Regions from separate parts of the Rahnella sp. BIGb0236 genome, predicted to be linked through region 1. Evidence: predicted binding sites of a transcription regulator. Region 1 holds the regulator's gene; each other region holds the start of a gene.

The links. Region 1 encodes LexA, which represses DNA repair genes until DNA is damaged. Its sites were predicted from a motif close to TNCTGTATGTACATACAGNA; they were not measured.
Region 2: a site for LexA is predicted at 3,952-3,971, ahead of EDF78_RS00960 (YebG family protein). Genes of this name have one in related genera too.
Region 3: a site for LexA is predicted at 2,021-2,040, ahead of rmuC (DNA recombination protein RmuC). Genes of this name have one in related genera too.
Region 4: a site for LexA is predicted at 1,787-1,806, ahead of EDF78_RS21095 (DNA translocase FtsK 4TM domain-containing protein). Genes of this name have one in related genera too.

Annotation. Positions count from the first base shown of each region.
Region 1 is NZ_SOAO01000010.1:156,750-164,498, forward strand. Features, by position in the region: gene EDF78_RS18925 (CsbD family protein) at 1-119, opposite strand, end outside; gene dinF (MATE family efflux transporter DinF) at 319-1,674, opposite strand; gene lexA (transcriptional repressor LexA) at 1,978-2,586, opposite strand; gene EDF78_RS18940 (diacylglycerol kinase) at 2,706-3,074, opposite strand; gene plsB (glycerol-3-phosphate 1-O-acyltransferase PlsB) at 3,205-5,688, shown strand; gene ubiA (4-hydroxybenzoate octaprenyltransferase) at 5,787-6,653, opposite strand; gene ubiC (chorismate lyase) at 6,695-7,234, opposite strand; gene psiE (phosphate-starvation-inducible protein PsiE) at 7,324-7,731, opposite strand.
Region 2 is NZ_SOAO01000001.1:216,790-224,538, forward strand. Features, by position in the region: gene EDF78_RS00945 (fimbria/pilus outer membrane usher protein) at 1-1,747, shown strand, start outside; gene EDF78_RS00950 (fimbrial protein) at 1,773-2,771, shown strand; gene EDF78_RS00955 (winged helix-turn-helix transcriptional regulator) at 2,887-3,519, shown strand; gene EDF78_RS00960 (YebG family protein) at 3,573-3,938, opposite strand; gene EDF78_RS00965 (GNAT family N-acetyltransferase) at 4,098-4,562, shown strand; gene treF (alpha,alpha-trehalase TreF) at 4,714-6,384, opposite strand; gene otsA (alpha,alpha-trehalose-phosphate synthase) at 6,413-7,749, opposite strand, start outside.
Region 3 is NZ_SOAO01000017.1:13,579-21,327, reverse strand. Features, by position in the region: gene katE (catalase HPII) at 1-124, shown strand, start outside; gene udp (uridine phosphorylase) at 354-1,115, shown strand; gene EDF78_RS23080 (DedA family protein) at 1,398-1,925, shown strand; gene rmuC (DNA recombination protein RmuC) at 2,083-3,624, shown strand; gene ubiE (bifunctional demethylmenaquinone methyltransferase/2-methoxy-6-polyprenyl-1,4-benzoquinol methylase UbiE) at 3,768-4,523, shown strand; gene EDF78_RS23065 (SCP2 domain-containing protein) at 4,537-5,145, shown strand; gene ubiB (ubiquinone biosynthesis regulatory protein kinase UbiB) at 5,142-6,773, shown strand; gene tatA (Sec-independent protein translocase subunit TatA) at 6,845-7,111, shown strand; partial or broken gene tatB (Sec-independent protein translocase protein TatB) at 7,115-7,561, shown strand.
Region 4 is NZ_SOAO01000013.1:109,798-117,546, reverse strand. Features, by position in the region: gene trxB (thioredoxin-disulfide reductase) at 1-523, opposite strand, end outside; gene lrp (leucine-responsive transcriptional regulator Lrp) at 1,257-1,751, shown strand; gene EDF78_RS21095 (DNA translocase FtsK 4TM domain-containing protein) at 1,874-5,356, shown strand; gene lolA (outer membrane lipoprotein chaperone LolA) at 5,553-6,164, shown strand; gene EDF78_RS21085 (replication-associated recombination protein A) at 6,172-7,515, shown strand; gene serS (serine--tRNA ligase) at 7,623-7,749, shown strand, end outside.

The DNA of each region.
Region 1 (7,749 bases):
ACCAACTGATCACGTTTACCTTCAACCACTGTCAGGTCGTCATCCGTCAGCTTGCCCCATTGTTCTTTCACTTTCCCTTTGAACTGTTTCCAGTTACCGTCGGCTTGGTCCTTATTCATAAAATATCTCCTGTTACCTTGGGTTTCGTGAACTGCATTTCTCGCTTGCAGTTCGTCCTTAACACTTTAAAGGTTAGTAGAGAATCCCGATTAATCCTCCCGAAACAGGGATAAAAAGCGTTATTAGGATTAATCCAAAGCAGAAAATAACGACACGTCGGGGTTTATGCCTTTGAAAAATGCGGAAAAATCACCCCGTTCAGGACGTAAACCAGGTGTCATGCCGCCAGTAACGACGCCATATCCAGCCCAGCGACAGCCCCCGCAGCCCCAGAAACACCATCAGTGCCAGCCACAGGGCATGGTTACCCAGCAGCGGTAAGGTGAACAGTGTCAGACCGTATCCCAGCGCCGCCACCAGCATGCTGTTACGCATATCCCGCCCGCGCGTTGCGCCTATGAACATACCATCCAGCAAATAGCACCAGACGGCCACCAGAGGCAGGATGATCTGCCAGCCGAGATAATGGTCAGCCAGCTCACGCAGCTCAGGTAAGGACGTCAGCGCGTTAATGATCGCGTCACCCGCCAGGGCATAAACCAGCGCGAAAAACAGGGCGACCAGCCCGGCCTGACGACACGCGGCGTGCCAGACATCCAGCAGTTTTTCGCGGTTACGGGCACCGAACGCCTCACCGGAATGCGCTTCAATGGCGTAGGCAAAACCATCCAGCGCAAAAGCGGTAAACGTCAGCAGATTCATCAGCACCGCGTTCACCGCCACGACGTGACTGCCCAGCCGCGCGCCCAGAATAGTCAGTGAGGCAAAGCAAAGCTGGAGCAGCAATGACCGCAGCATGATGTCGCGGTTAAGCCCCAGCAGACGACGCAGGTTACCGCGCCATGCAGAGGTGATTTCTTCACCGGTAATACCGCGTTGTTTCATCACCCGCCAGACAAAATACAATCCGATCAGCAGGGTGAAATACTCCGAACTGGCGGTCGCCATGGCGGCACCACGCACGTTCCAGCCCAGCCCGATCACCAGCCACAGATCCAGAATGATATTAAGCAGATTCCCGGCAATCAGCAGGATCACGGGCCCGCGCACATACTGAATCCCCAGCAGCCAGCCGAGGATCACCAGATTGGCCAGCGATGCCGGCGCACTGAACCAGCGGATTTCAATAAACAACCTCGCCTGTTCCAGTACCGGCTGGCTACCGCCGACAATGTGAAATGCCAGTTCCATCAGCGGATGGCGGAATAACACAATGATGGCACCGGCCAGCACGGCCAGAAGAAAAGGCTGTACGAAGGCGCGCGCCAGCAGCTGATTGTCTTTCGCGCCGAGCGCCTGCGCGGTCATGCCGGTGGTGCTCATGCGCAGAAACAACAGCAGCATAAAGAGGAAAGTGGTGATCATAGAACCGACAGCCACACCGCCGAGATAATCCGGGCTGTCGAGATGGCCGATCACTGCGGTATCCACCAGCCCGAGCAACGGCACCGTGATATTGGAAAAAATCATCGGCAACGCCAGCATCCACAGTGCTTTATCGGCAGGACTTAGAAAGGTGTTTTGGAATTTTTGTCGCAGGGAATGATGTTGCATAGAGAATCTCATGCCGGAGGTTCAGGTTATGCCTGTAAATGACATCGCCCCGAAAGGGGCGACGATGAGAGAAAATGCTTTCTCTTTGAATTCAAATGAATGCCGGAGGCGGCCGCCATCCCTATTCAACTATATTCGATACTATCGAGACCAGACGCTAAATCGAAGCATCTGGCTCACGAATTTGAGCGAGTAATTCGAGTTATATCAAGGCGGCAACTGAGCGAACACCGGGAGCATACACCAGTATGTGACCGGGGGTCGCGAAGGCAGCCAACGAAGAGATAGCTCGAAGTACGAAGATCAAATCCAGTTGCCATTGCGGATGACGCCTACGGCTAACCCTTCTATGCTGAAATTCTGCTCGCGCAAATCCACCACAATCGGCTGGAACTCGCTATTTTCAGGCAATAACTGCACCACGCTGCCCTGTTTTTTCAGGCGTTTCACGGTGACTTCGTCATCAATGCGGGCCACAACGACCTGACCGTTACGCACATCCTGCGTTTTATGCACGGCCAGTAAATCACCGTCGAGGATACCGATATCACGCATCGACATACCGCTGACGCGCAGCAGGAAATCGGCGCTCGGCTTAAACATCGCCGGATCGACCTGATAATGGCCTTCAATATGTTGCTGAGCCAGAAGCGGTTCACCGGCAGCCACACGGCCGATCAGCGGTAAACCTTCTTCTTCTTCCATCAGCAGGCGGATGCCACGTGACGCACCGGAGACAATCTCGATAACGCCCTTACGTGCCAGCGCTTTCAGATGCTCTTCCGCCGCATTGGGAGAACGAAACCCCAGACGTGACGCAATCTCTGCGCGGGTGGGTGGCATACCGGTGGTGGAGATATGATCGCGAATAAGGTCATAGACCTCTTGTTGTCTGGTCGTTAAAGCTTTCATTCCGCCCCCTGGTTGTTTATACAGTCTTGCTGTGAGTATATACAGCTAAACGGCCAATGAAAACCTAAGATTGAATAAAAACAGGGCATAACGGTGATTCCTGGAATGCAGATTCCAAATCAGAACCATCGCGGCCAAAAGATGCTGACCCAGACAAAAATCGCCAATATGATGGTCAGCAGTACGGCAGCGGAGCCGATATCTTTGGCGCGGCCTGACAGTACGTGAAATTCAGGGCCGATGCGGTCAATCGCACATTCCACCGCGCTGTTGAGCAGTTCGGTGACGCACACCAACACCACTGAGCCAATCAGCAGAATGCGTTCTATGCTGCTGACATCGCACCAGAATGATAATAAAATTAACGGGATAGCCACACTGGCTTCCTGGCGAAAAGCCGCTTCGTTTTGCCATGCGGCTTTCAATCCTTTCCAGGAATAGCCAGCCGCTTTATAAATTCGGGTAAATCCAGTGACTTGATTCGCCATTTGGGGTACTGATCCTTGAAGGGTTGTCCTTAAAAGTGTGCCGTATTTTAGCTTTTATATGACCACAGATCTCCACGGATCTTTCTGGTATCCTTGCGGCGAAATGGCTAACAAGAGGCTTCACGTTTTTATGTCAGGTTGGCGTAGACTTTATTACACATTATTGAATTTACCACTCTCATTGCTGGTAAAGAGCAAGGTCATACCTTCAGATCCCGTTACCGAGTTGCATTTAGACCCGACGCGGCCAATTCTGTACGTATTGCCTTATAACTCCAAAGCCGATTTGCTGACGTTGCGTGCGCAATGTCTGGCGCAGAATCTGCCCGATCCCCTGATCCCGTTAGAAATCGACGGAACCCTGCTGCCAAGCCACGTTTTCATTGCCGAAGGGCCGCGTGTCTTCTCGTATTACACGCCAAAGCAGGAATCGGTAAAACTGTTCCACGATTATCTGGACTTACACCGCAATAATCCGGAGTTAGACATTCAGATGTTGCCGGTGTCGGTGATGTTTGGCCGTGCGCCGGGTCGTGAAGGACAGGACGATACGCCACATTTGCGCGTGCTGAACGGCATTCAGAAATTCTTCGCCGTGTTGTGGCTGGGACGCGACAGTTTTGTCCGTTTCTCCAATACCGTTTCCCTGCGCTATATGGCGACAGAGCACGGTACAGATAAAACCATCGCGCAGAAACTGGCCCGCGTAGCGCGGATGCATTTCTCCCGCCAGCGTCTGGCCGCCGTTGGCCCGCGTCTTCCGGCTCGTCAGGATTTATTCAATAAATTACTGGCCTCCAAAGCGATTGAAAAAGCCATTGAAGACGAGGCGCGCAGCAAGAAGATTTCCCATGAAAAAGCCCAGCAAAACGCCATCGCCCTGATGGAAGAGATTGCCGCCGACTTCTCGTATGAAGCCGTGCGCCTGTCTGATCGTGTGCTGAGCTGGACGTGGAACCGTCTGTACAAAGGCATCAATGTTAATAATGCCGAACGTGTACGCCAGCTCGCGCTGGACGGTCAGGAAATCGTCTATGTGCCCTGCCACCGCAGCCACATGGACTATCTGCTGCTCTCTTACGTGCTCTATCATCAGGGGCTGGTGCCGCCGCATATCGCCGCCGGTATCAACCTGAACTTCTGGCCAGCCGGTCCGATTTTCCGCCGTCTGGGCGCGTTCTTCATCCGCCGTACCTTCAAAGGCAACAAGCTGTATTCGACGGTTTTCCGTGAATATCTGGGCGAACTGTTTAGCCGTGGTTATTCGGTGGAATACTTTGTCGAAGGCGGTCGTTCACGCACCGGACGTCTGCTGGAACCGAAAACCGGTACGCTGGCAATGACCATTCAGGCCATGCTGCGCGGCGGTTCACGTCCGATTACGCTGGTGCCGATTTACATCGGTTATGAGCATGTGATGGAAGTGGGCACCTACGCCAAAGAATTGCGCGGTGCGACCAAAGAGAAAGAAAGTCTGACGCAGATGCTTAACGGCCTGCGCAAGCTGCGCAACCTTGGTCAGGGTTATGTGAACTTTGGTGAGCCGCTGCATCTGACCACTTACCTGAACCAGAACGTGCCGACCTGGCGTGAAGCCATCGATCCGATCGAAGCACAACGTCCGAGCTGGCTGACGCCAACGGTGCAGGATCTGGCAGAACAGATCATGGTGCGCATCAACAATTCGGCGGCAGCCAATGCCATGAACTTGTGTTGTACCGCGCTGCTGGCTTCCCGTCAGCGTTCACTGACCCGCGAACAACTGACCGAGCAAATCGACTGCTATCTGCAATTGCTGCGTAATGTGCCTTACAACGCGGATTCGACGGTGCCCGATCTGACTGCCGATCAGTTGCTCGATCATGCGCTGAACATGAACAAGTTCCAGGTTGAGAAAGACAACATCGGCGACATCATCGTTCTGCCTCGTGAACAGGCCGTGCTGATGACGTACTACCGCAACAACATCCATCATATGCTGGTGTTGCCGTCGCTGATTTCCAGCATTGTGATGCATCATCGTCAGGTCAGCCGCGCGGAATTACTGCGTCAGGTAGAACTGATTTATCCGATGCTGAAAGCCGAACTGTTTATGCATTTCGACACGTCTGAACTGCCACAGGTGTTGGATGTTCTGACGCTGGAACTGGCGCGTCAGCAAATCATTCATCTTGAAGATGATGAGCTGACACTCAATCCGGCGCGTATCCGCACGTTGCAGCTGCTGGCTGCCGGCGTACGTGAAACGCTGCAACGCTACGCGATCACTTTCTCCCTGCTCACCAATAATCCAAGCATCAACCGTGGTGCGCTGGAAAAAGAGAGCCGGATTATGGCGCAGCGTTTATCCGTGCTGCACGGTATTAATGCCCCTGAGTTCTTCGACAAAGCGGTGTTCTCGACGCTGGTCGGTACCCTGCGCGCCGAAGGCTATATCAGTGACACCGGCGATGCCATTCAGGAACAAACGCGTGAGATTTACCTCATGCTCAGTGACCTGATGACGCCGGATATCAAGCTGACGATTGAGAGTGCGGGAATGCCTTCCGAGCTGCCGCAACCGACAGAGCCACCGGCTGAGCCTAAGATGGATGTGCGCGATACCGATCACTAACCGGTATTAACGCACGCCAACTGACGGTAAAACAAAACGCCCGGACTTTTTACAGAGTCCGGGCGTTTTTTATGGTCGCTGAATCAGTTCAGGAACACTTACAACGTGAACGCCGACAGACTCATCAGAATACCGAGGAACAGCACCAGCCCGACATAGTTGTTCTGGCGGAAAGCCAGAAAACAGGCATCACGCTCGCGTTTGGCAATCAGCTTCTGCTGATGCACAAACAGCGCCGCAGCCAGCAGCAGCGACCAGTAGAACGGCGCGCCAAGCTGGGAAAGATGCCCGACAAACCCCATCAGCACCAGCGTCGCCAGTTGCAGCAGGCCGATAATCAGGGTGTCAAAACGGCCAAACAGAATGGCGGTAGATTTCACCCCGATCTTCAAATCATCGTCACGGTCGACCATCGCATATTGGGTATCGTAAGCCACCGTCCAGCAGATATTCGCCGCAAACATTAACCAGCAACTGAGCGGCACACTTTCGCTCACCGCGGCATATGCCATCGGGATCGCCCAGCCAAACGCGGCACCTAATACCACCTGCGGCAGATGACTGACGCGCTTCATGAACGGATAAATCCATGCCAGCGCCAGCCCGGCCAGCGACAGCAAAATGGTCATGCGGTTAAGCAACAGCACCAGCCCGAATGACACCAGCACCAGCCCGACGAACAAGATTTTCGCCTGTTTACCGGTGATCGCCCCGCTCGGCAATGGCCGGTTCGCGGTGCGTTTGACGTGACCATCAAACTTACGGTCGGCGTAGTCATTTACCACGCAACCGGCGGCGCGCATGAAAAATACGCCCAGTACGAAGACCAGCAAAATTTTGGCTGACGGCATGCCGCCACCGGCCACCCACAATGCCCATAACGTCGGCCACAGCAGCAGCAGCGAGCCGATCGGCTTATCAATACGCATCAGGCGGCAGTAATCCCGCCATGTGCCCTGAGTCATACTTCCTGACACTCTCTGTTCTCCTTGTTGATCAGTCTGGCTCATGCCTTACTCACTTTGCCCTCTGGGCGGTGAACCGGCGAATCCGGGAGGAAAATTTCGGTCAGCAGCAAGGGTTTGTCAGACAGACGCAGGCGGGAACGGCGCGCCCATAATTCGCCCTGCTCACTGTGCAACTGGCCTAAATGAATGTAATCCCGCGACAAGTTATTGCCGCTGAACAGATAGCGCCCCAGCGGTACAGTGCCCAGATCGACCAGCGCCAGATCCGGCCCGGTCAGCGTTTCTTCAGGAATAACGGTACGTCCGAGCAACCACGGCTGTGCATCACCAAACAGCACGATTTCGCGGATCCAGTAACGGGCGCTTTCCGGCAGTTGCTGCGCTTCGCTTTCACCCAGTTCTTCACGGCTGACAAAACATTCGTTTTGCGGTTTCACGGTGACGGTAACACCCTGCTTTTCAAACCGGCGGGTCATGGATCCCATTTCCATCAGCCAGTCAGCCACATCGGCAGGGACTTGTGAGGGATCGTCGAACCAGTGGATCGGGGATTGTTCGGGAGAGTGGGAATCAGACATCAACGGCTCCGTAATGGAGGCATTCATACCTCCAATGAATTATCTGCCTCGCATTCTAGCGCATCAATGCGAGGCAGTAATTGCCTGATTTATTCGCGGCGCAGACGTTCGCCGTTCGCAAGGAACAGCGTCACCACCAGCACGAGGATCGCGCAGGCGTAAACCAATGTGTCGTAAGGACTTTTATGGTCGACGATGATCAGGCGGATAATCGCGGTGATGCCGATATAAATAAAATAGCGCAGCGGGAAATGATAACCCGACGAAAAGTATTTGATAATCAGGGCAATAAATTCGAAATAGAGGAAGTAAATGACAATCCCCTCGATCAGTAAATACGACGAAGACTGGTCGTTATTCACGAACAGAACCATCGCTAAATGGTAGGTTTCGCGCCCGATAAAAATCATCAGGATCGCGGCCAGCCCTAATAAGAAAACGTTCAAAATTCGCTGCATAATGACGGATATCATCATTGCGCGCTTGGATCCTGCCATGTGATCTACATCCCACTT
Region 2 (7,749 bases), on a different contig from region 1:
GGTGCCGGACAGCCTGAAAGGCTATGCGCCGGTGGTTCGCGGTATCGCGCGCACCAACGCTCAGGTGATTATCCGCCAGAACGGCTATGTCATCGATCAGCGCTATGTGGCACCGGGCGCGTTTGAAATCACCGACATGTTCCCGACGGGCGGCTCCGGCGATTTGATCGTCACCATCAAAGAAGCCGATGGCAGCGAGCAGATTTTTGCCGTGCCTTTTGCCTCGCTCCCCGTTCTGCAACGTGAAGGACGGCTGAAATACAGCCTGACCGGCGGCCAGTACCGCGCTTATGACAACAGCGTCGAACGTTCGTCCTTTATGCAGGGCACGGTGATTTATGGTTTACCGCAGGGGTTCACGGCGTACGGCGGCGGGCAATATGCCGGTCACTATCAGTCCCTCGCGCTCGGGCTGGGGAAAAATCTGGGGGATCTGGGCGCCCTTTCCGCAGACGCCACCGTCGCGCGTTCGGCCCTGCAAAACACCTCACAGGAAACCGGACAGTCATGGCGGGTGCGCTACAGCAAAAACATCGTGCAGACCGGCACCAACTTTGCGATCGCCGGTTACCGCTATTCGACTGACGGCTATTACAGCCTGCAGGAAACGCTCGACACCTGGCGTGAGACACCGCTGACGGTACAGACAGAACGCCGCCGCAACCGCAGCGAGATGACCCTGAGTCAGAACCTGTGGGAAGACGGGGGATCCGTGTCCCTGAGCTGGGTCAGTCAGGATTACTGGAACAGCAGCCGCACACTGCGCTCTGTCGGCATCGGCTATAACAATGGCTGGCACGGTATCAGCTACGGGCTGAGCTACAGCTACAACATCAATTCCACGTCAGGCGACAGCGGCAACAGCGGATATCACGCCAGCAACGGGCGGATCTACAACAAAGATCAGGTCTTCGGATTCAACCTCAGCGTGCCGCTCGGCGGTGTCACGGGCAATACCTACGCCACTTATAACGTCAATACCAGCCAGCAGGGCAACACCTCACACAGTGCGGGCCTGAGCGGGACGGCACTGGCGGATAACAATCTCAGCTGGTCCGTACAGGAAGGCTACGGCACCGGCGGGACCGGCAACAGCGGCAATATGAACGCCGATTATCGCGGCACCTACGGCGAAGTCAGTGCCGGTTACGGCTATGACCAGAACAGCAAACGGCTGAATTACGGTTTGCAGGGCGGCATTGTGGCTCATCAGCAGGGGGTTACCTTCGGTCAGCCGATGGGCGAAACCGTCGCACTGGTCGAAGCGCCGGGCGCGAAAGGCGTGGGTATCAGTAATCAGACCGGGGTGAAAACCGACTGGCGCGGTTACGCCATCCTGCCTTACACCACGCCTTACCGGCAAAATCAGGTACAGCTGAACACCGAAACGCTGCCGGAAGACGTCGAACTGACGCTCACCAGTCAGAACGTGGTGCCGACCCGTGGCGCGGTGGTCAGGGCCAGTTTCGACACACACGTCGGCCAGCGTGTGCTGATGACGTTACTGCGCGCAGGCGGCGCGCCGGTACCTTTCGGTGCGACGGTGGACGATCCGGCACAGGCCAGCGTGCAGGGCTTTATCGTCGGCGACGGCGGTCAGGTGTACCTGACCGGACTGGCAGACAGCGGCCTGCTGAATGTGCAGTGGGGCAAAAATGCGGGTGAACATTGTCAGGTCAGATTTAGCCTGACAAAACCAACGACCGGCAGCGCGGGCGTTCAGATGCTGAACGTGCCTTGTCAGTGAGGGAATGATGAAGATAACGAAATGGATGAAAAGGATCCTATTGCTGGCGGGTCTGGTGTCGGGGCTGTGTTTTCTCTCACCTGCGGCGCAGGCGGCTAACTCGGGTTGCACCAGTTCCCCCGATATTCCGGGGAAGGCGACGTTAAGCGCCGTGGCCGTGGATGCCACATTGCCGGTCGGCTCCGTGATCCCCGGCACCGAAAGGGCATTCAGTTTTGCAGGTAACTGCGCCGCCATCAGCGGCGTGCCGCAAGGGGCGGTGATCATCACCTGTTACTATGGTTCAGGGACTGAAGTTGCCGGGATGCCGGGTGTGTATAACACCGGCGTCAGCGGGATCGGCATCGCGCTGGTGAACGGTGCCGGGCAACGGGTGGCTGGCGGAGGTGCCGGATGTGACACGCGAAATACCCCGCTGGGGTATATCTCCAATACGCCTGCGAAAACCTTTTCCATCAACATGACGCTGGAATTAGTTAAAACCTCGGCCACGGTGGGTTCCGGCTCGCTCCTGCGCGCACAGACTATCTTTGGGATTGGTATGTACAACACCGGCTACGGTCTGGGGAGTAATGCGGACAGTTCGGTGTCTTACTCAGGGAACATCATTTATAAAAGCGTCGCCTGCACGACCGGCATCACCGTGCCCGTGCGGCTCGGGCGGATCCCCGCTTCCGACTTTCGGGGCGTCGGTTCTACCTCAGCACAAACCCTGTTCACCGTGCCGGTCACCTGCGATACCCCGGTTAACGTCAGCATGTCGATGTCATCGCCGGTGTATGCGTCTAAGCCCGCCGGGGTTATCGGTTTAACCCCGGCGGCCGGTAATGCGGGGGGCGTGGGGATCCAGATGTTGTACAACAATTTGCCGGTGGTATTTGACAGCTATTTCCCGGTCGGTGCGATCGCCAGCGCAGGCGCGACGCTGAATGTGCCGTTCACGGCCCGCTATTATCAGTCAGCGGCCACCGTCACGCCGGGTATCGCCAATGCTACCGCGACGTTCACGCTCGCCTATCAGTAAAGAAAACTCACATTTTTACCTGCCGGGAAGCCGGGTTTCTTTGCGTATAGTGGCAGGGAATTATGCTAAATTTAAAGCAATTCCCTGCCATTATCTTCTGCACAGGTACATCAATATGTCTGCTGAGAATGCCCCGGGCAATGCCCTCGATCAGGCCACCGCCGAGCTTTTCGAGAAACTCAGCCCCTGTGTGCAATTCAAACCTGTTCCTCCCGGCTCACGTTTTTATCTTCATGAAAACGGGGAGGTCTATTGTTATTTCATCCGCAAAGGCTGGTTCAAGATATTCCATAACCCTGAGCCGGTACTGATCGGCACCCTCTCCGTTCCGGGCATTATCGGTCTGGGTGGCGCGGTGCCGCCGGGATCCCGTATGTTTATTCAGGCACAGGACGAATCAGAAATTGCGGTTGCCACCGTAAAAGAAATGCGTGAAGTGATTGAGCGGCTGGATTTGTGGGAACTGATGACGCGGCATCTGATGAGGATGAGTCAGAAACTGTATGTCAAAAGCAGTCTGCTGATGGCCCCGACCTCTTATGAAATTCTCCGGCACCAGCTTCTGGAACTGATCAGTGAACCGCCGGAAATTCGCGAAAACATTCCTGCTGCCCAATATATTCAGCTCAAGACGCAACTTTCCCGCAGCACGATCATGAAAGTGCTGTCGCAACTGAAACAGGGGGGATATGTGACGCTGGATAACGGCATTCTGAAAGAAGTGATCCGCCTGCCGCTGAAGTACTGAACGGGCAATACGGTGAGGAAGAAAGCGCGCGGTGAAGCGCGCTGTGCTGACCGTTACGCGGCTTTGACGGCGCGCACTTTTTTGGCCGGTGCCGCTTCTTCAGCCACAACGTCTTCAGAAGCCACGTTTTCTGCTTCCTCAGCCGCCGGGGTTTCTGCAACAGGAGGTTGTACTGTGTCGGTTTCCGGCAGTTTGCTGGTGCGCAGGATGTGCTGAACCGCGTCTTTCTGCTCGGCAAGGTGAAGCGCAATGTTTTCGGCCAGCGCTTCATCCATTTCAAGATTGCTTTGTAACAGCCATTCCGTGAAAGCATCTGCCATGTCGAGCATTTTGTCGTAAGCGTCCGCTTCTTTCTTATTGGCAAATGTCATTTTCTCTTCACCTTTTCTGACGACAACAAATTTTGTTTCAACAGCCATGATTCGCTCCTTATACTGTAATTATATACAGCATACCAATAATCAGTGCAGGATACATCATCCTGACTGTTTTTTATAGTCCGGCGCAGGCGTGAATTTCTCCCAGATAACCGCTAAGGTAGAAAACAGCCTGTTTTATAACATCATTGTGAGGATCCCGTGACAAACCTGAAAGATGTATGCAACTGGACCAAAGACCACTATCTGATCACCACGGACATTGAGAAACTGGATATTCCGGCGGTTCACGCCTATCTGACCCGCTCCACCTGGGCGCCGGGCATTGACGAGCAAACGGTGCGTGCAGGTGCCGAAAACAGTCTGAACTTCGGCTTGTTCGACGGCGGAAAACAGATCGGTTACGCCCGCTTTATCACCGATTATGCCACCTTCGCGTACCTGTGCGATGTGTATGTGCTGGAAGATTATCAGGGGAAAAATCTGGGGGCGTGGCTGATAGAGTGCGTACAGTCGCATCCGGTGACGGCAAAACTGCGGCGCATGGCGCTGTTCACTTCGACCGCGCCGTGGCTTTACGAGAAGTTTGGCTACACGCCGGTGAATGAACCCAACTATACGTGGGCCATCACCCGGCCAGGTATTTATTTGAAGAAAGAAGTGTAAAGCATACGCCGGAATAATAAGGTAAGGCTCCTTCCGGAGCCTTACCTTATTATTCCGGCAGCGATGTGCCGCAGGAATGATCAAGGGTACACCGCCAGCGCCCGTCCGGTTCATGACGGAAAACATAAGGGCATTAAAAAGAGTCCCTTAATTAATCGTAATTCTCGCCATACAGCCCGATCAGCCGCCGGACGACGCCGTTGGTCCAGCCGAAGCCGTCCTGAAGCGGATATTCCCCGCCGCCCCCTTCCCGCGGTGCGCCGCCGGAAATATGGTATTTCTCGATCAGTTTGTGGTGCTGCTGATAGAACTGATTCACGGTTTTCAGCCAGCTGCGTGCGATGAGATCGCCCAGCGCATCGTTGCCGTATTGTTTAAAGCCCTGGATCGCCATCCATTGCAGCGGTGCCCAGCCGTTAGGTTTATCCCACTGCTCGCCGGTTTCATACTCGGTCGCCATGATACCGCCCGGTGTGAGTAACCGGCTGCGAATGGCTTCTGCCAGCCGTTCCGCCTGATAATGGCTGGCGAGTCCGACGTAAAGCGGCACGACGCTGGCCGCAGAAAACAGTGCCATTTTCTGACGATGCCAGTCGTAATCGCGGAAACACCCTTCGCTGTCGTCCCACAGATACCGGTTGATGGCTTCACGGCGGGTTTCCGCTTTGCGGCGAAACTGCGCCTCAACGCCCCTGTCGCCTTTCAGCCCGGAAATATTGGCGATGGCGCTTTCCAGTTTGTAGAGGAAAGCATTCAGATCGACCGGGATAAATTGCGTGGTGCGGATACTGGCGAGGCGATGGCCGTCGCGCAGCCAGCGTGAGGAATAATCCCAGCCGGATTCCGCACCGGCACGCAAATCACGGTAAACCTCGTTGGCCGGACGGCTGGACAGTTTCGCGGTTTCGACATCTTCCCGCCAGGATTCATCGCGGGGCGTATCCCTGTCATCCCAGTAACGGTTGAGCAGCGTGCCATCCGGCAGACAAACCGCGTGACGGTAAGCCTGATTGGGGGAAAGCGATTCTGCGCCGTCCATCCAGAATTCATATTCCATTTTCAGGTGATCGAGATAGCGCCTCGCCCCGCGTACGCCGTCTTCCTCGAACAGCTCCACCATCAGCGCAAACACCGGTGGCTGCGAGCGGCTGAGGTAATAGGTGCGGTTACCGTTAGGGATGTGGCCGTACATCTCGATAATCCAGGCGAAATTATCCGCCATGGTGCGCAGCAGATCGTTGCGGCCACTTTCAGCCAGCCCGAGCATTGAGAAATAGGAATCCCAGTAATAGGTCTCGCTGAAACGCCCGCCCGGCACGACATACGCCTGCGGCAGGGTCATCAGGGAGGACCAGGGCACATGATCTTCCGGCTGGCGCGTCAGCACCGGCCAGAGTTTGTCGATGTGTTCTTTCAGCGAATCGCCGGGGTCAGAAATATATTCGTCGCCACGGTGTTCCGGCAACCAGAAATGGGCATCGACAAAGCGTTTCAGGTTAAAGCCGGGATGGTTTTTTATCCGGCGGTAACGCAACAGGATATCCAGCGGATCCATCTTCGGCGGGCAGTCGGGAAAGGTTTTACTGTCCTCAAACAACCCGGAAGACTGGACACTGGTAAACAGTTCCATATAACGGTCAGCAGGCGTGAGAGCATCGGAAGGCGGCAGCCCTTCGATCATCTCCGGTTCCGGTTCCGCATCCATCATGCGGTCCAGGATCAGTTCAATCGGCTCGTGTTCGCACAAACGAAACTCTTCGCCGTTAAACTTATCGTTTTCCAACCCGGCGTTTTCGTTCGTCTGGTAGTTTGCATTTTGCATATGCTGCAAGCCTCATGCTTAGAAAATGTTACGCGCCGGTGCTGTGTTTCCCGCCTGACTGCGGCGTTTCACCGTGCGGCGAAATGGCGTAAAGATCCCGCAAATACGTTTCTCCCCAGTGCGCAATATCATTTTTGCGCAGCACCGACATCATGTCGTTATACCGTTCAAGTCGTTCTTCCAGTGGCATGGTCAGGGCTTTATCCAGCGCCGCCGCCACATCATCACGGTCGTAAGGGTTAACAATCAGCGCAGAGGTCAGTTCATTGGCTGCACCGGCAAATTGCGACAGCACCAGCACGCCCGGATCTTTCGGATCCTGCGCGGCGACATATTCTTTTGCCACCAGATTCATGCCATCACGCAGGGGCGTTACCAGTCCGACATCGGTCAGCCGGAACAGTTTCATCAACAGGCTGCGCTGGAAATGCTGATTCAGGTAAAACAGCGGCGTCTGGTTAAAGCTGCCGTATTTGCCGTTAATCCGCCCGACTTCGGTTTCCAGCTGATGACGCAGTTCCTGATAGGCCTGCACATCGCCGCGTGACGTGGGTGCAATTTGAGAATAGCGCACCTTGCCACGGTGCTGCGGGAATTTCTCCAGCAACGCCTCAAAGGCCAGAAAACGCTCCGGCAGCCCTTTGGTGTAATCCAGACGTTCACAGGAAATGATGTTCTGTGCTTCACGCAGTTCGCGTTCCATGGCCGCCATTTTCGGCGGCAGCGGCCCTTCAGCCATTTCTTTGATACTGTCCGGCGCAATACTGATCGGATAAACGCCGGTGGCAAAGGTGCTGCCGAAAGCCTGATGCTGATTTTCGCCGCAGTCTTCAATGTCGGTCAGTGCTTTCAGGTTATCCAGAAACGCCAGGCGGTCGCCCTCGGTCTGGAAGCCCAGCAAATCGTATTCGCACATCATTTTAAGCAGTTCATCGTGCGTGGGAACGGCGTTGAAAATTTCCGGCGTCGGGAACGGGATATGCAGGAAGAAACCGATGCGGTTCTTCACGCCCAGTTTGCGCAGCGCGGCAGCAAACGGCAGTAAATGGTAATCGTGGATCCACAGGGTATCGTCGGGTTTGATCAGCGGTTGCAATCTTTTCGCCAGCATATCATTGACCCGGCAATAGCCTTCCCAGGCTTCACGCTGGAAATCCACCAGATCGATACGGTAATGAAGCGCTGGCCAAAGTACGGCGTTGGAGAACTGACAGTAATAGAGATCGTAATCGTTCTGATTGAGCGGCACGGACGCATAGGTGATGCCGTCATCTTCCATCAGGCTGAGATCATCCTCTTCTTCGCCGGAAAATTCGCTGATTTCCCCGTTCCAGCCAAACCAGACACCTGACGTATTTTTCAACG
Region 3 (7,749 bases), on a different contig from region 1:
GCCGGAAGAAGGCGTTGTCGAAGGCGAAAAAGCCGAAGGCGCATTACTGAAAACCTTCCTCGAAGACATGCATAAACACCGGATCTGGTCGCGCAGCGCGGCGGCAGAAGCCGTCCCTGCCTGATTGTGTTCCGCGTTAACTGAAAAACAGGCAACCTTCGCAAAGGAGGTTGCCTGTTTATTCTTTCCGCAATCGCCTGTTAATTTGTGATGCTTGTCACAAATTAAATGTATGCGCAATTCTTGTTGTTACATCATAGTGACGGTCGTCACGAAATAACGTCACAATGTTCAGTACAGTTGCCGGGTGTTCCTCCTGCCAATAAATGACCTTACACACAGAGGAGTTTGTTATGTCTCAGCCTGAAGTTTTCCACCTTGGCCTGGCCAAAAAAGATTTAAACGGCGCGACGCTGGCGATTGTGCCCGGCGATCCTGAGCGCGTGGAAAAAATTGCCAAACTGATGGAAAATCCGGTTCGTCTGGCTTCCCACCGCGAATTTACCTCATGGCGTGCTGAGCTTGATGGCAAATCTGTGATTGTTTGCTCAACCGGTATTGGTGGCCCTTCAACCTCTATCGCGGTGGAAGAACTGGCTCAGCTGGGGATTCGTACCTTCCTGCGTGTCGGTACCACAGGGGCGATCCAGCCACACATCAATGTGGGCGACGTTCTGGTGACAACTGCTGCCGTTCGCCTTGATGGCGCGAGCCTGCACTTTGCGCCGATGGAATTCCCGGCCGTGGCCGATTTTGCCTGTACCACCGCGCTGGTTGCTGCGGCTGAAGCCGTGGGCGCCGCCACTCATATTGGCGTTACCGCCTCTTCTGACACCTTCTATCCGGGTCAGGAACGTTATGACACCTTCTCCGGCCGCGTTGTCCGTCGCTTCAAAGAATCGATGAAAGAGTGGCAGGAAATGGGCGTCATGAACTACGAAATGGAATCTGCAACCTTGCTGACCATGTGTGCAAGCCAGGGCCTGCGCGCCGGGATGGTGGCCGGTGTCATCGTGAACCGTACGCAGCAGGAAATCCCTAATGCGGAAACCATGAAGAAGACCGAAAGCCATGCGGTGAAGATTGTTGTAGAAGCGGCTCGCCGACTTATCTGATTTCCCGTCATCCTTCGAGCCGCAGGTGCGTTGGCTGCTCTCGCGAACCCGAATCACTGACTAATGTCAGCTCATCGGGATTCGTTCGGTTGCCGTCTTCCTGCAACTCGAATGATTTAGGGAAAGGATCGGATTATAAAGAAACTACATCATAGTGATGGGCTGCCGCTGGCGGCCCATTTTTTTGTCCTGTTAAGCAGATCTGTTAAGGTCATGTTAGTAATACATCTGGAATAATTGATGCATTCCGGCTTCGTATCCCTGACAAAAGGAACTGTATTTTTGACTGTTCATGACCTTCTTGAGTACACCACGACCTTTATCCGTGCGCATCAGGTGTGGGCTGCACCCATCGTTTTCTTTCTGGCTTTTGGTGAGTCTCTGGCATTTCTTTCCCTGTTGCTTCCTGCGACGTTTATCTTATTAGGGCTGGGTGCGCTGATTGGCGAAACCGGCATTCCTTTCTGGCCCGTCTGTGCCGCCGCCGCTGCGGGGGCTTTCTTCGGCGACTGGCTTTCCTACTGGGTGGGCGCACATTATCAGGATCGCGTTGGTCACTTCTGGCCTTTCTCCCGCCATCCGCAGATGTTGGTTCGCGGACATGCGTTCTTTGAAAAATGGGGCATGCCGGGTGCGTTTATCGGCCGTTTCTTCGGCCCGCTGCGCGCCGTTGTGCCGCTGGTGGCCGGTATCTGTGGTATGCCACAGAAATATTTCCAGATTGCCAATGTCACCTCTGCGCTGATCTGGGCGTTTGGCATTCTGGCACCCGGTGCTTTCGGCATTCAGTGGCTGAGCCGCTGGTTTTGAATCCTGCTCCCTGTGGCTGACCGCGGCAAGAGGGTAACGGCAAAGAAATTCCCTTTTGGAAGACGTCTCGCAAAGGCTCAATGCAACAGAAAATAGACTGGACATCCATACAGCATGACATTACCTTGGCCGCAAGAGACTTTAAGAGGGAAATCGCGTGGATATCAGCATTCTGACAGCCCTGGGGGCGGGGTTAACGAGCTTACTGGTGGGCTGGCTGATCGCAAGTTTGCGACTACAGCAACAGCAGACGGAGTATGAAACGCAGCATCGTTTGCTGGAGCAATCGCTGGAACAAGCCAAAGCGGAAAATGACACGCATAAAAATGAGCGGCAACTGGCTCAGCAGCAAATGCGCGAGGCAGAGCTGGAGCTCAGAAAGTTGCACAGCCTGCAGGCCGCCAGTCAGGAAAAATTACAGCTGCTGGCGCACTGGCAAAACGAGTGTGAGCAACTGAATCAGGAACTCCGTGCGCAGCGGGAAATCAACAGCGCGCAGGAAGCAGAATTACGTGAGGTTTCCACCCGTCTGGATGAAACCCGCATGGCCGCTGAAGATAAACAACGTTTGCTGATCAACAGCGAACAGCGCCTGAGCAGCCAGTTTGAAAATCTGGCTAACCGGATTTTCGAGCAAAATGGCCGCCGTGCCGACGAACAGAACAAACAAAGCCTCGATAAATTACTGCTACCGCTGCGCGAGCAACTCGACGGGTTCCGCCGTCAGGTGCAGGACAGCTTCGGACAGGAGGCCCGTGAGCGGCATACGCTGGCGCACGAAATCCGTAATCTGCAACAGCTGAATGTGGAGATGGCGCGTGAAGCCGTCAACCTGACCAAGGCCCTGAAAGGCGACAATAAAACGCAGGGTAACTGGGGCGAGGTGGTGCTCAGCCGCGTCCTGGAAGCGTCCGGTTTGCGGGAAGGGTATGAATATCAGACGCAGGTCAGCGTGCAGGTAGACAGCAACAGCCGGATGCAACCCGATGTGGTGGTGAGATTACCGCAGAATAAAGACGTGGTGATCGACGCCAAAATGACGCTGGTCGCCTACGAACGCTATTTCAACAGTGAAGACGACAGCGAGCGCGAAGCGGCGCTCAATGAACACATTGCGTCGGTGCGCGGTCATATCCGTCTGCTGGGGCGTAAAGACTATCAGCAACTTCCCGGCCTGCGCAGCCTCGATTATGTGCTGATGTTTATCCCTGTTGAGCCTGCTTTTCTGCTGGCAATCGACCGGGAGCCCGAATTGATCAGCGAAGCACTCCGCCACAATATTATGCTGGTCAGCCCGACGACCTTACTGGTGGCGTTACGCACTATCAGCAACCTGTGGCGCTACGAACATCAGAGCCAGAATGCCAAACGTATTGCCGATCGCGCTGCCCGTTTGTATGACAAACTGCGGTTGTTTGTCGATGACATGGAGTCGATGGGGCAAAGTCTCGACAAAGCGCAGGGAAGTTATCGATCCGCGATGAATAAACTCTCGCAAGGCCGTGGTAATCTTATCGGGCAGGTGGAAAGTTTCCGCGCACTGGGTGTTGAAGTTAAACGACCGATCAGCCCGTCACTGGCTGAGATTGCGAAAGCGGAAAACGAACCTGAAGACACCGCATCTCTGCCCGATACCTCTGATGCGGAAGAAGAACAGACGCTGAACCCGGGTGAGTTTAATTCTGCTGGCCAGGCATAGCCGGTCGGGGAAGACCCGCACTGTATTTGTGATTCAACATATGAATCTTTGCAATATGTTGAATCACCATCGGTGATGGGGCTTTCGAGCGGGTTCTGATACACTTCTCCCCAAGAGTTCGACTGAAAAAGCAGGCATATAAAATGGAAAAGCAGACGCCGGAAACCACCCATTTTGGTTTTCGTACAGTAGCCAAAGATGAAAAACAGGAAATGGTGGCAGAAGTCTTCCATTCCGTGGCCGCAAAATACGATTTGATGAATGACCTGATGTCTTTCGGTATTCATCGCATCTGGAAACGCTTCACGATTGATTGCAGCGGCGTCCGTCAGGGACAACGTGTGCTCGATCTGGCCGGTGGTACAGGCGATCTGACCGCAAAATTCTCCCGTCTGGTGGGTGAGAAAGGCGAAGTCGTTCTGGCCGATATCAACGATTCCATGCTGAAGATGGGCCGCGAGAAGCTGCGTAATCTCGGCATCGTGGGTAATGTCAGCTACGTTCAGGCAAATGCCGAAGCCCTTCCTTTCCCTGATAACTATTTTGACTGCATCACCATTTCTTTCGGTCTGCGTAACGTGACTGAAAAAGAGAAGGCGCTGCGTTCGATGTTCCGTGTGCTCAAGCCAGGCGGTCGTCTGCTGGTACTGGAATTCTCCAAACCTGTTCTGAAACCGCTGAGCAAAGCCTACGACACCTATTCCTTCCACATTCTGCCGCGTATTGGTGAACTGGTTGCGCAGGACGCAGAAAGTTACCGTTATCTGGCCGAATCAATCCGTATGCATCCGGATCAGGAAACGCTGAAAGGCATGATGGCGGATGCGGGTTTTGAAAATGTGACGTATCACAATCTGACCGGCGGCATTGTGGCTTTGCATCGGGGTTTCAAATTCTGATATGAGTATGCCGATGTTGTTAACGCCGTTACTGACTGCTGCAATCGAGACGCCGCTTAATTATCTGCTTTTCAGAGATCGCAGCATGAAGGCGGCACGGACACGTCTGGCCGGTAAAGTTTTGCGTGTCGAATTGCAGGAACTGAGTGCCCCGCTGACCTTTGTGTTCAGTGAGCAGAAAATTGATGTGCTCGGGCAATGGGACGGGGCAACTGACTGCACCGTCACTTCCACGCTTTCCGTGCTGTATAAATTGCGTGATCGTCAGCAATTGTCGCCACTGATGCGCAGTGGCGAGCTGGTGGTTGACGGCGATATCTCCGTTGTTCAGCAGTTTACGTCATTGCTGGAGATGGCAGAGTTTGAGCCAGCAGAATTCCTCGCGCCTTATATCGGTGATATCGCGGCTCAGGGGTTGAGTCAGGCCGTGCAGGGCGGTTTCCGCTTTCTGCAAAAAGGGCTGAAGCATCAGCAGAGCTATGTGGCGCAAACACTGACCGAAGAGTGGAAAATGGCACCCGGTCCGCTGGAAGTTGTCTGGTTTAGCGATGAGGTTTCTGCCCTTGTGCGGGAGCTGGATGCGCTGGATAAACGTATCGAAAAACTGGAGGACAACCCGTGACGCCTAGGGAAATGCGACGTTTATACCTGATTATCCGCATGTTTCTGATCTACGGCCTTGACGAACTGATCCCTAAAATCCGCTTAACGCTGCCGCTGCGCATTGGTCGTTATCTTTTTTTCTGGTTACCTAATCGTCATAAAGAAAAGCCGCTGGGTGAGCGCATGCGTATGGCGCTGGAAGAGCTTGGGCCTGTCTGGATCAAGTTCGGTCAGATGATGTCCACACGACGTGATCTCTTCCCTCCGCAAATTGCCGATCAGCTTGCTCTGCTTCAGGACCATGTTCCGCCATTTGATGGCGCGAAAGCCCGTCAGCAAATTGACTCCGCGCTCGGCGGCCCGCTGGAAAACTGGTTTGATGAATTCGATCAGACGCCGCTGGCTTCTGCGTCGATTGCTCAGGTTCACACGGCAATCCTGAAAGAGAACGGTAAACCGGTGGTGCTGAAAGTGATCCGTCCGGATATTTTACCGACCATCGTGGCGGATATTCGCCTGATGTCGCGACTGGCGGGCTGGTTACCGATCCTGTTGCCGGATGGTCGCCGTTTACGTCCGCGTGAAGTGGTGCGTGAATACGAGAAAACGCTGCTGGATGAGCTGAATCTGCTGCGCGAAGCCGCCAATGCAATTCAGCTTCGCCGTAACTTTGAAGGCAGCCCGATGCTGTATGTGCCGGAAGTGTATCCGGACTACTGCAGTGAGCGTCTGATGGTGATGGAACGCATTTACGGCATCCCGGTTTCTGATATTGAGGCGCTGAAAAAACAGGGCACCAATATGAAATTGCTGGCGGAACGCGGGGTGCAGGTTTTCTTCACTCAGGTTTTCCGCGACAGTTTCTTCCATGCAGATATGCATCCGGGCAACATTTTCGTGAGCTACGAAACGCCTGAAGACCCTTGCTACATTGGGATCGATTGCGGCATAGTGGGTTCGCTCAATAAGGAAGACAAGCGCTATCTGGCGGAGAATTTCATCGCATTCTTTAATCGCGATTACCGCAAAGTGGCTGAACTGCATGTTGATTCCGGTTGGGTTCCTCGCGATACCAACGTTGAAGAATTCGAATTTGCGATCCGTACGGTGTGTGAGCCGATTTTTGAGAAGCCGCTGGCGGAAATTTCCTTCGGTAACGTTTTGTTAAACCTGTTTAATACGGCTCGCCGTTTTAATATGGAAGTCCAGCCTCAGCTGGTGTTGCTGCAAAAAACACTGTTGTATGTTGAAGGCCTGGGACGTCAGCTTTATCCTCAACTGGATTTGTGGACGACGGCGAAACCTTTCCTCGAAAGCTGGGTTCGCGATCAGGTCGGTTTACCGGCGATGATCCGTGCGCTGAAAGAACGTGCGCCGTTCTGGCTTGAGAAAATGCCTGAATTGCCCGATCTGGTTTATCAGAGCCTGCATCAGCACAAGCTGATGCAATACAACATTGAGAAGCTTTCCTCCCAGATCCATAACCAGGGATCCCGTCAGGGGCAGTCCCGTTATCTTCTGGGTATTGGTGCGACGCTCCTGTTGAGCGGAACTCTCTTACTGTTAGGCGGCGTCGAAGTGTATCCGGCGTGCCTGATGGCCGCAGGTGTCGTTTCCTGGTTAATTGGCTGGAAACGCGCCAGCTAAACATTTGCTGTATATTGAATGCCGTTTGCGAACGGCAATGAATGTCGTTCCTTCCTATTGAGGTGAAAATAATGGGTGGTATTAGTATTACAAAAATCCTGATTCTCGTTGTTCTTGTGGTGCTGCTGTTCGGTACGAAGAAACTGCGTGGTCTGGGTTCTGATCTGGGTGCGTCCATCAAGGGCTTCAAAAAGGCCATGAGTGACGACGACAGCCAGCCAAAAAACAAAGACGCTGACATTTCTCCAACCGATGCTGATTTTGTAGCGAAGTCTGTTGAGAGCAAGCCAGAAGCGAAAGCAGAAGACACCAAGAGCCAAAACAAAGAGCAGGTATAAGCCGTGTTCGATATTGGATTTAGTGAACTGCTGCTGGTATTGGTGATTGGCCTGGTTGTCCTCGGGCCGGAGCGTTTACCTGTAGCAGTCAGAACAGTAGCAGGCTGGATCCGTACGCTTCGTGCCATGGCCGCGTCGGTTCAGAGCGAATTGTCGCAGGAACTTAAACTTCAGGAACTGCAGGATAGCCTGAAGAAAGCGGAAGAATCCGGTCTGAAGAACCTTACGCCAGAAATCAAAGCGTCTATGGACGAGTTGAAGGAAGCGGCAGAATCCATGAAACAGTCGATCAATTCAGGATTGAATCCTGCTGAGAAAGCGGTGGAAGAAGCCAAAGCGGAAGGTAATACCATTCACAATCCGGTTCTGGATGAGGCGGAAGCGCATCACGATGCGGGAGTGTCGCCGGCCAAAGCGGATAACGTGGTTTCTGCACTGGCAACGGCGCCGCAAAGTGCGGAGGATGCCGCGCTGGCATCGAATAAAACGGCACATGCTGCGGCCGTGACGCTGGAAAAAACGTCCGAATCCGCTGCTGATGCTGCTGTTGAGGTTACACCGGCGGTGAAAACCGCAGCTGTTGAAGCACCTGTTGCTGAACCCGCAGTACCGGTTAAACCGGCTTCATCAACTCAAAC
Region 4 (7,749 bases), on a different contig from region 1:
TCAGGTGCACTTCAGAGGCGATATTGGCCAGATAAAGGGCTTCTTCAACAGCGGTATTGCCGCCGCCGACAACCGCGACTTTCTGGTTACGGTAGAAGAATCCGTCGCAGGTTGCACAGGCAGAAACACCACGGCCTTTGAAGGCTTCTTCAGAAGGCAGGCCGATATAACGAGCTGACGCGCCGGTGGCGATAATCAGTGCGTCGCAGGTGTATTCCCCGCTGTCACCGGTCAGGCGGAACGGACGGTTCTGCAAATCGACTTTGTTGATATGGTCGAAAATGATCTCAGTATTAAATTTGGTGGCATGCTCGTGCATACGGTCCATTAAGCCCGGACCGGTCAAACCTTCCGGATCGCCCGGCCAGTTTTCCACTTCGGTGGTGGTGGTCAGCTGACCGCCTTTTTCCACACCCGTGATCAATACCGGATTTAAGTTTGCGCGCGCTGCGTAAACCGCTGCGGTATAACCCGCCGGACCGGAACCCAAAATCAATAACTTACTGTGTTTAACCGTACTCATGCGTAATTCATCTCCGCGGTGGCGACAAGCGATAGACCGATTGTAGGGAAAACGGCGCAGTAAAAAAAGCAAACTCAGATGTTGTTAACGATTTGTCTGATAGTTTTTACTGCGCAACCGGCGTAAAAAGGGGCCTGTCCAATTCGATGAAGCAGGTAACTGTTTGATGGGTAGGGTGAAAAAGCAGCGTATCGGAAGCGGTGCGCGGTAAAAGTTCTTCATCAGATCGCGTTAATTAAGTCCTATATCTCGGTGGTTAGCAGGGATTTGGCTGAAATAACGGGTGAGATGCGTTGTTATTGTTCAAAGAGAAAACATAGCTAAAAAGGGGGCGTCCGCTTTTCAATCTGGCACGTTCTTCTGATTTTGCTTCTTTTACTTTGACAATCCGCTGTGCATTTGCGAAAACATCAGGGGAAGAAGAAATTAACTGCCTGTCTGTGACTTGAATTTATGCAAATGGCTGCTACCCGACCCGTTCTGGTGTTGCTTTTTGCTGTTTTTGTTGCTGCAGGGTTTAGTGAATCAGGTTGGTAGTTGACAACCTATTAATTTCGCAGGTTTATTTCTTTTGAGTATCCGCTTTACGGCCGTGTTCCTTTTGACAGGGGATCAACGCGGCTTTTGGATGCGTAAACCTAAATAATCGGGTCTTCGCTTGGGACAACCCTTAGACATTGAAGTTGGCTGGGGTATGGCAGGTGCAGGGAAGGACAGCAGAGAGACAATAATAATGGTAGACAACAAAAAACGTCCGGGAAAAGATCTCGACCGTATTGACCGTAACATCCTCAACGAATTGCAAAAGGATGGCCGGATTTCAAACGTCGAGCTTTCCAAACGTGTGGGATTATCTCCGACTCCATGTCTGGAGCGCGTTCGTCGTCTCGAACGTCAGGGCTTCATCAATGGTTATACCGCATTGCTCAACCCGCATTATCTGGATGCATCGTTGCTGGTATTTGTTGAGATTACCCTCAACCGCGGTGCCCCGGATGTATTTGAGCAGTTCAATGCGGCAGTGCAAAAACTCGAAGATATTCAGGAGTGTCATTTGGTTTCAGGGGATTTCGACTACCTGTTGAAAACCCGCGTACCTGATATGTCTGCTTACCGTAAGTTGTTAGGTGAGACTTTACTTCGTCTTCCGGGCGTTAACGACACCCGTACCTACGTGGTGATGGAAGAAGTGAAACAGACAAATCGCCTGGTCATTAAGACCCGGTAATTGTCAGGTGCAAAACCTTGTCATTTTAGCTACACTCCTGTGTATCTATACAGCTATGGCGCCGGGGTCAACTCTCGGCGCTGTTGCTTTTTCTCAGTTCACAGGAACCTGGAGAGCCTTTCTTGAGCCAGGAATATACAGAAGATAAAGAAGTTACCCTGAAAAAACTGAGCAATGGCCGCCGTCTTCTGGAGGCTTTGCTGGTTGTGGTAGCGATTTTTGCTGCTTATTTGATGGCAGCACTGGTGAGTTTTAACCCATCGGATCCAAGCTGGTCTCAGACCGCCTGGCATGGGCCAATTCATAACTGGGGCGGTGGTGTGGGTGCCTGGATGGCCGACACGCTGTTCTTCATTTTTGGCGTATTTGGTTACGCGATCCCACCTATTATCCTGTGTCTTTGCTGGGCGGCTTTCCGTCAGCGAGATCAACAGGATTTCGTCGATTATTTTGCCCTTTCGCTGCGCCTCATCGGGACGCTGGCGCTGATTGTCACGTCTTGTGGGCTTGCGGCCGTCAACGTGGACGACCTGTATTACTTCGCGTCGGGCGGTGTGATCGGCAGTCTGTTGAGCACGGCGATGACGCCGTACTTCAACAATGTCGGCGCTACGCTGGTGCTGCTGTGCGTCTGGGCCGCCGGTCTGACCTTATTTACCGGCTGGTCATGGCTGACCATCGCCGAGAAAATTGGCGGTGCGGTGCTGGGCGTGACCAACATTGTGACTAACCGCTCCCGTCGTGATGATGATTATGATTACGACGAACAGGACGATCCGTTACTGGAAGACGATGAGCAGCAACCGGTGGCGAAAGTGGCACCGGTGGCAGCAGCGGCAACCGCCACGGCAGCAGTTTCTTCCGCGCAAGCCGACGATGATGATGTGCTGTTTTCTGCTCCTTCCGTCAATGAACCTGCGGTTCAGGCTGCTGATGTTGCAGCCACAGCCCCTGTGGCTCAGCCTGCTCCGGCGGTCGGCGAACCTGCACCGGCGGCCAATCCTTATGCCGCTGAGCCGCCGGTCGCGAATATTGCTCCGCCGCCAGCCCCTGCTCCGGCAACGCCACCGTTGTACAGTTTTGAAATTCCGGAAGAAACGCCGGTGCCACGTCATCCGCAACCCGTTCAGCAATCGCCGTCTCCGGCACCTGCTGAACGTCGTGATGAAGACGGTCCGAGCCTCGGCAACTGGCAAACGGCGGTGGAACATTCGCGTTCACCGTTTGATTTCAGTGCTGCCGTTCCTGATGCTGCGCAGGCTGCCAGCGTGGCTGCAACCGCCGCACTGGCCACCGGGCTGGCGCAGGCAGGGCAGTCGGCCGCGACTTCTGCGGGCGCTACGTTTATGCCTGCGTTCAGCGCCGTGAGCGATGAAAATCCTCAGGTGAAAAAAGGCTTCGGCCCTGAATTGCCGCGTCCAAACCCGGTGCGTATTCCTACCCGTCGTGAGCTGGCTTCCTATGGCATCAAGTTGCCATCTCAGCGTATGGCAGAACAGCAGGAACAGGCGCAGTCGGCCGCACAGCAAGATGCGGAAGAAAATGTCTGGCATAACGATCCGCTGGCGCAAGCCGATGAAGAAGCGAGACAGGAAGCCGCATTGCAGCAGGCGTTTGCCGCTCAGCAGCAGGAACGTTATGGCGATGCTGTGACGGAAGATGAGCCGGATGCAGAAGCGGCCTTGCAGGAAGCCGAATTGCGCAATGCGTTTGCCGCGCGTGAGCAAGCCCGCTATCAGCAGGATGTCGAGCCGCAAAGCGGTGTGGTGCAACATCATCATTCGCAAAACCAGCAGACAGAATTGCCTGCTGCGGCGGCTGATAATTTTGCCGCCGCCGCGATGAAACTCAGCCAGCATGATGCATTCAGCTTCTCGCCGATGGCGGATCTGGTGGATGACACGCCTTCTGAGCCGTTGTTTACCTTGCCGGCACAAGCGGAAGAAGAACCGCAACCTGCGACCTTTGCTCAGCAGCCTTATCAGCGTGCGGTTTCTGAACCCGTGCAACACGCACAGGAATATGAAGCGCCACGTCAGTCTTCGCCATCGGCTCAGCCGGATATGGACAGCCTGATCCACCCGTTCCTGATGCGTAATGAGCAGCCGCTGGTGAAACCGACCACGCCGTTGCCGTCACTGGATTTGCTGACTTCGCCGCCGGCGGAAGCGGAACCTGTAGACGAGTTCGCGCTGGAACAGATGGGCAATCTGATCGAAGCGCGTCTGAACGATTACCGCATTAAAGCGGATGTCGTCGGGAAATTGCCGGGGCCGGTCATCACGCGTTTCGAACTGGATCTGGCACCGGGCGTCAAAGCGGCGCGCATTTCTAACCTTTCCCGTGACCTTGCGCGTTCGCTGTCTGCCGTGGCGGTACGTGTTGTCGAAGTGATCCCGGGCAAACCGTACGTCGGGCTGGAATTGCCGAACAAGAAGCGCCAGACCGTGTATCTGCGGGAAGTGCTGGACTGCGCGAAATTTAAAGAAAGTACGTCGCCGCTGACCATTGTGTTGGGGAAAGATATTTCGGGTGAACCTGTTATCGCCGATCTGGCGAAAATGCCTCACCTGCTGGTGGCCGGTACCACCGGCTCCGGTAAGTCCGTCGGCGTTAACGCCATGATCCTGAGTATGCTGTACAAGTCCAAACCGGAAGATGTGCGCTTCATCATGATCGACCCGAAAATGCTTGAATTGTCGGTGTATGAAGGCATCCCGCATCTCCTGACCGAAGTGGTTACCGATATGAAAGACGCCGCCAATGCGCTGCGCTGGTGTGTCGGTGAAATGGAACGTCGCTACAAGCTGATGTCGGCATTGGGCGTACGTAACCTTGCCGGTTACAACGAACGGGTTCTGGAAGCGGAAGCGATGGGGCGCCCTATCCCTGATCCATTCTGGAAACCGGGCGATGGTATGGCGGCTGAACCACCGTATCTGCAGAAAGAACCGTTTATCGTGGTGATGGTCGATGAGTTTGCCGACCTGATGATGACCGTCGGTAAAAAAGTGGAAGAGCTGATTGCGCGTCTGGCCCAGAAAGCCCGTGCAGCCGGTATTCACCTGGTTCTGGCGACGCAGCGTCCTTCGGTCGATGTGATTACCGGCCTGATTAAAGCCAACATCCCGACCCGTATTGCCTTTACCGTGTCGAGTAAAATTGACTCCCGTACCATTCTGGATCAGGGGGGCGCAGAATCGCTGCTGGGGATGGGGGATATGCTGTATATGGCACCTAACTCCTCGATTCCGGTGCGTGTTCACGGTGCCTTCGTCCGCGATCAGGAAGTGCATGCGGTCGTTCAGGACTGGAAAGCGCGAGGCCGTCCAAAATACATCGAAAGCATTGTTTCCGGTGGTGAAGATGGCGAGGGCGGTGGTTTAGGTCTGGATGGTGATGAAGAGCTTGATCCGCTGTTTGATCAGGCGGTGGCGTTCGTGGTTGATAAACGTCGTGCGTCCATTTCAGGCGTTCAGCGTCAGTTCCGTATCGGATACAACCGGGCGGCACGCATCGTTGAACAAATGGAAGCGCAGGGTATTGTCAGTACGCCGGGCCATAACGGTAACCGTGAAGTGCTGGCTCCGCCGTCGCACGAATAAAACCATACTGAACGGACTGTATTTTGTTAAGAAGGGTCGCGAATGCGGCCCTTGTGCAAAGATGCGTAAAACTATTGTTTTTCAGATGAATGAGCTACCGCCGGGGCGTTGTCTCGGATAGAGTTCGCACCATACGTCTTTTGCCTGTGTAAAAGGCATCGTCTGAAGTTTATGGATTTCTGAGGTAAGTATAAGAATGAAAAAATTATTGATGGTAGGGTGTTTACTGACCGCATTTACCTCCGCTTCCGTATTAGCGGATGCCAGCAGTGATCTCAAATCCCGCCTCGGCAAACTCAACACCTTCCACGCCAGTTTCACGCAAACCGTGACCAGTGATGATGGCGCTGCCGTTCAGCAGGGCGAAGGTCAGCTGTGGGTGAAACGTCCGAACTTGTTTAACTGGCATATGACGACGCCGGATGAAAGCATTTTAGTTTCCGATGGCAAAACCCTGTGGTTCTACAACCCGTTCGTTGAGCAGGTCACGGCGACCTGGCTGAAAAATGCCACCGGTAACACGCCGTTCATGCTGATCACCCGTAATGACAGCAGCGACTGGGCAAAATATAACGTGAAGCAGAAAGGTGATGATTTCGAATTAACACCTAAAGCGGCAACCGGCAATCTGAAACAATTCGCGATCAATGTGACGCCAGCAGGCACCATCAAAAGCTTCACCGCTGTTGAGCAGGATGGGCAGAAAAGTGCTTATACGCTGAAAGGCGAGCAAAATGCGTCTGTGGATGATGCCAAATTTAAATTTACGCCACCGCAAGGCGTGACGGTGGATGACCAGCGTCAGTGAGGTGAGTTTGAGTAATCTGTCACTCGATTTTTCCCAAAACGAATTCCAGCCACTGGCCGCCCGTATGCGGCCAGTCACACTGGCAGAATATATCGGACAGCAGCATCTGTTAGCGCCGGGCAAACCTTTGCCGCGTGCGATTGAAGCAGGGCAATTGCATTCGATGATTTTGTGGGGGCCGCCAGGCACCGGGAAAACCACGCTGGCAGAACTGATTGGCCGCTATGCGAACGCCGATGTTGAGCGCATCTCAGCGGTCACATCAGGGGTGAAAGATATCCGTGAAGCGATTGAACGCGCCCGTCAGAACCGCGATGCCGCGCGTCGTACAATTTTATTTGTCGACGAAGTCCATCGCTTTAATAAAAGTCAGCAGGATGCCTTCCTGCCGCATATCGAAGACGGCACCATCACGTTTATTGGTGCGACGACCGAAAACCCTTCTTTTGAACTTAACTCCGCCTTACTGTCACGCGCCCGCGTGTATTTGCTCAAATCACTGACGGCTGAAGATATCGGGAAAGTGATCGACCAGGCGCTGACCAATGCTGAGCGCGGTTACGCTAACGAGAAAATTCGTGTCCCGCCGGAAACCCGCCGGATGCTGTCTGAGCTGGTGAATGGCGATGCCCGCCGTGCGCTGAACAGCATCGAAATGATGGCGGATATGGCGGAAATCGACGCCAAAGGTTACCGGACATTAACGCCGGAACTGCTCACTGAGATAGCCGGTGAGCGCAGCGCGCGATTCGATAACAAGGGCGACCGTTTTTACGATTTAATTTCTGCATTGCATAAATCGGTGCGCGGTTCCTCACCGGATGCGGCGCTTTACTGGTACGCCAGAATCATTACCGCCGGTGGTGACCCGTTATATGTTGCCCGTCGTCTGCTGGCCATTGCGTCTGAAGATGTCGGTAACGCTGATCCGCGTGGCATGCAGGTGGCGATTGCAGCCTGGGATTGCTTCACCCGTGTCGGTCCGGCGGAAGGTGAGCGGGCCATTGCTCAGGCTATCGTCTATCTGGCTTGCGCGCCGAAAAGTAATGCCGTCTACACGGCATTTAAATCTGCCATGCGCGATGCACGTGAAATGGCCGATTACGATGTGCCTGAACATCTGCGCAACGCGCCTACAAAACTGATGAAAGAAATGGGGCTTGGGGCTGAGTATCGCTACGCGCATGACGAGCCGAATGCATACGCCGCCGGTGAAGATTATTTCCCCCCTGAAATGGCCCGTACACAGTATTATTACCCGACATCACGCGGGCTTGAAGGCAAGATCGGCGAAAAGCTGGCATGGCTTGCCGGACAAGATCAAAATAGCCCGACAAAACGCTACCGCTAACTTTATCGTTGCGGTAAGGTTACCCGTGATAACTCTTTGACACGCTGTCGTTTCAGACAGCGTGCATCATCAAATTAACATTCAATAACGACACGTACAGGATTAGCATGCTGGATCCCAATCTGCTGCGTAATGAGCTAGACGCAGTTGCAGAAAAACTCGCTCGCAGAGGTTTTAAACTCGATGTGGAAACGCTGCGTTCTCAGGAAGAACGCCGCAAAGTCTTGCAGGTAG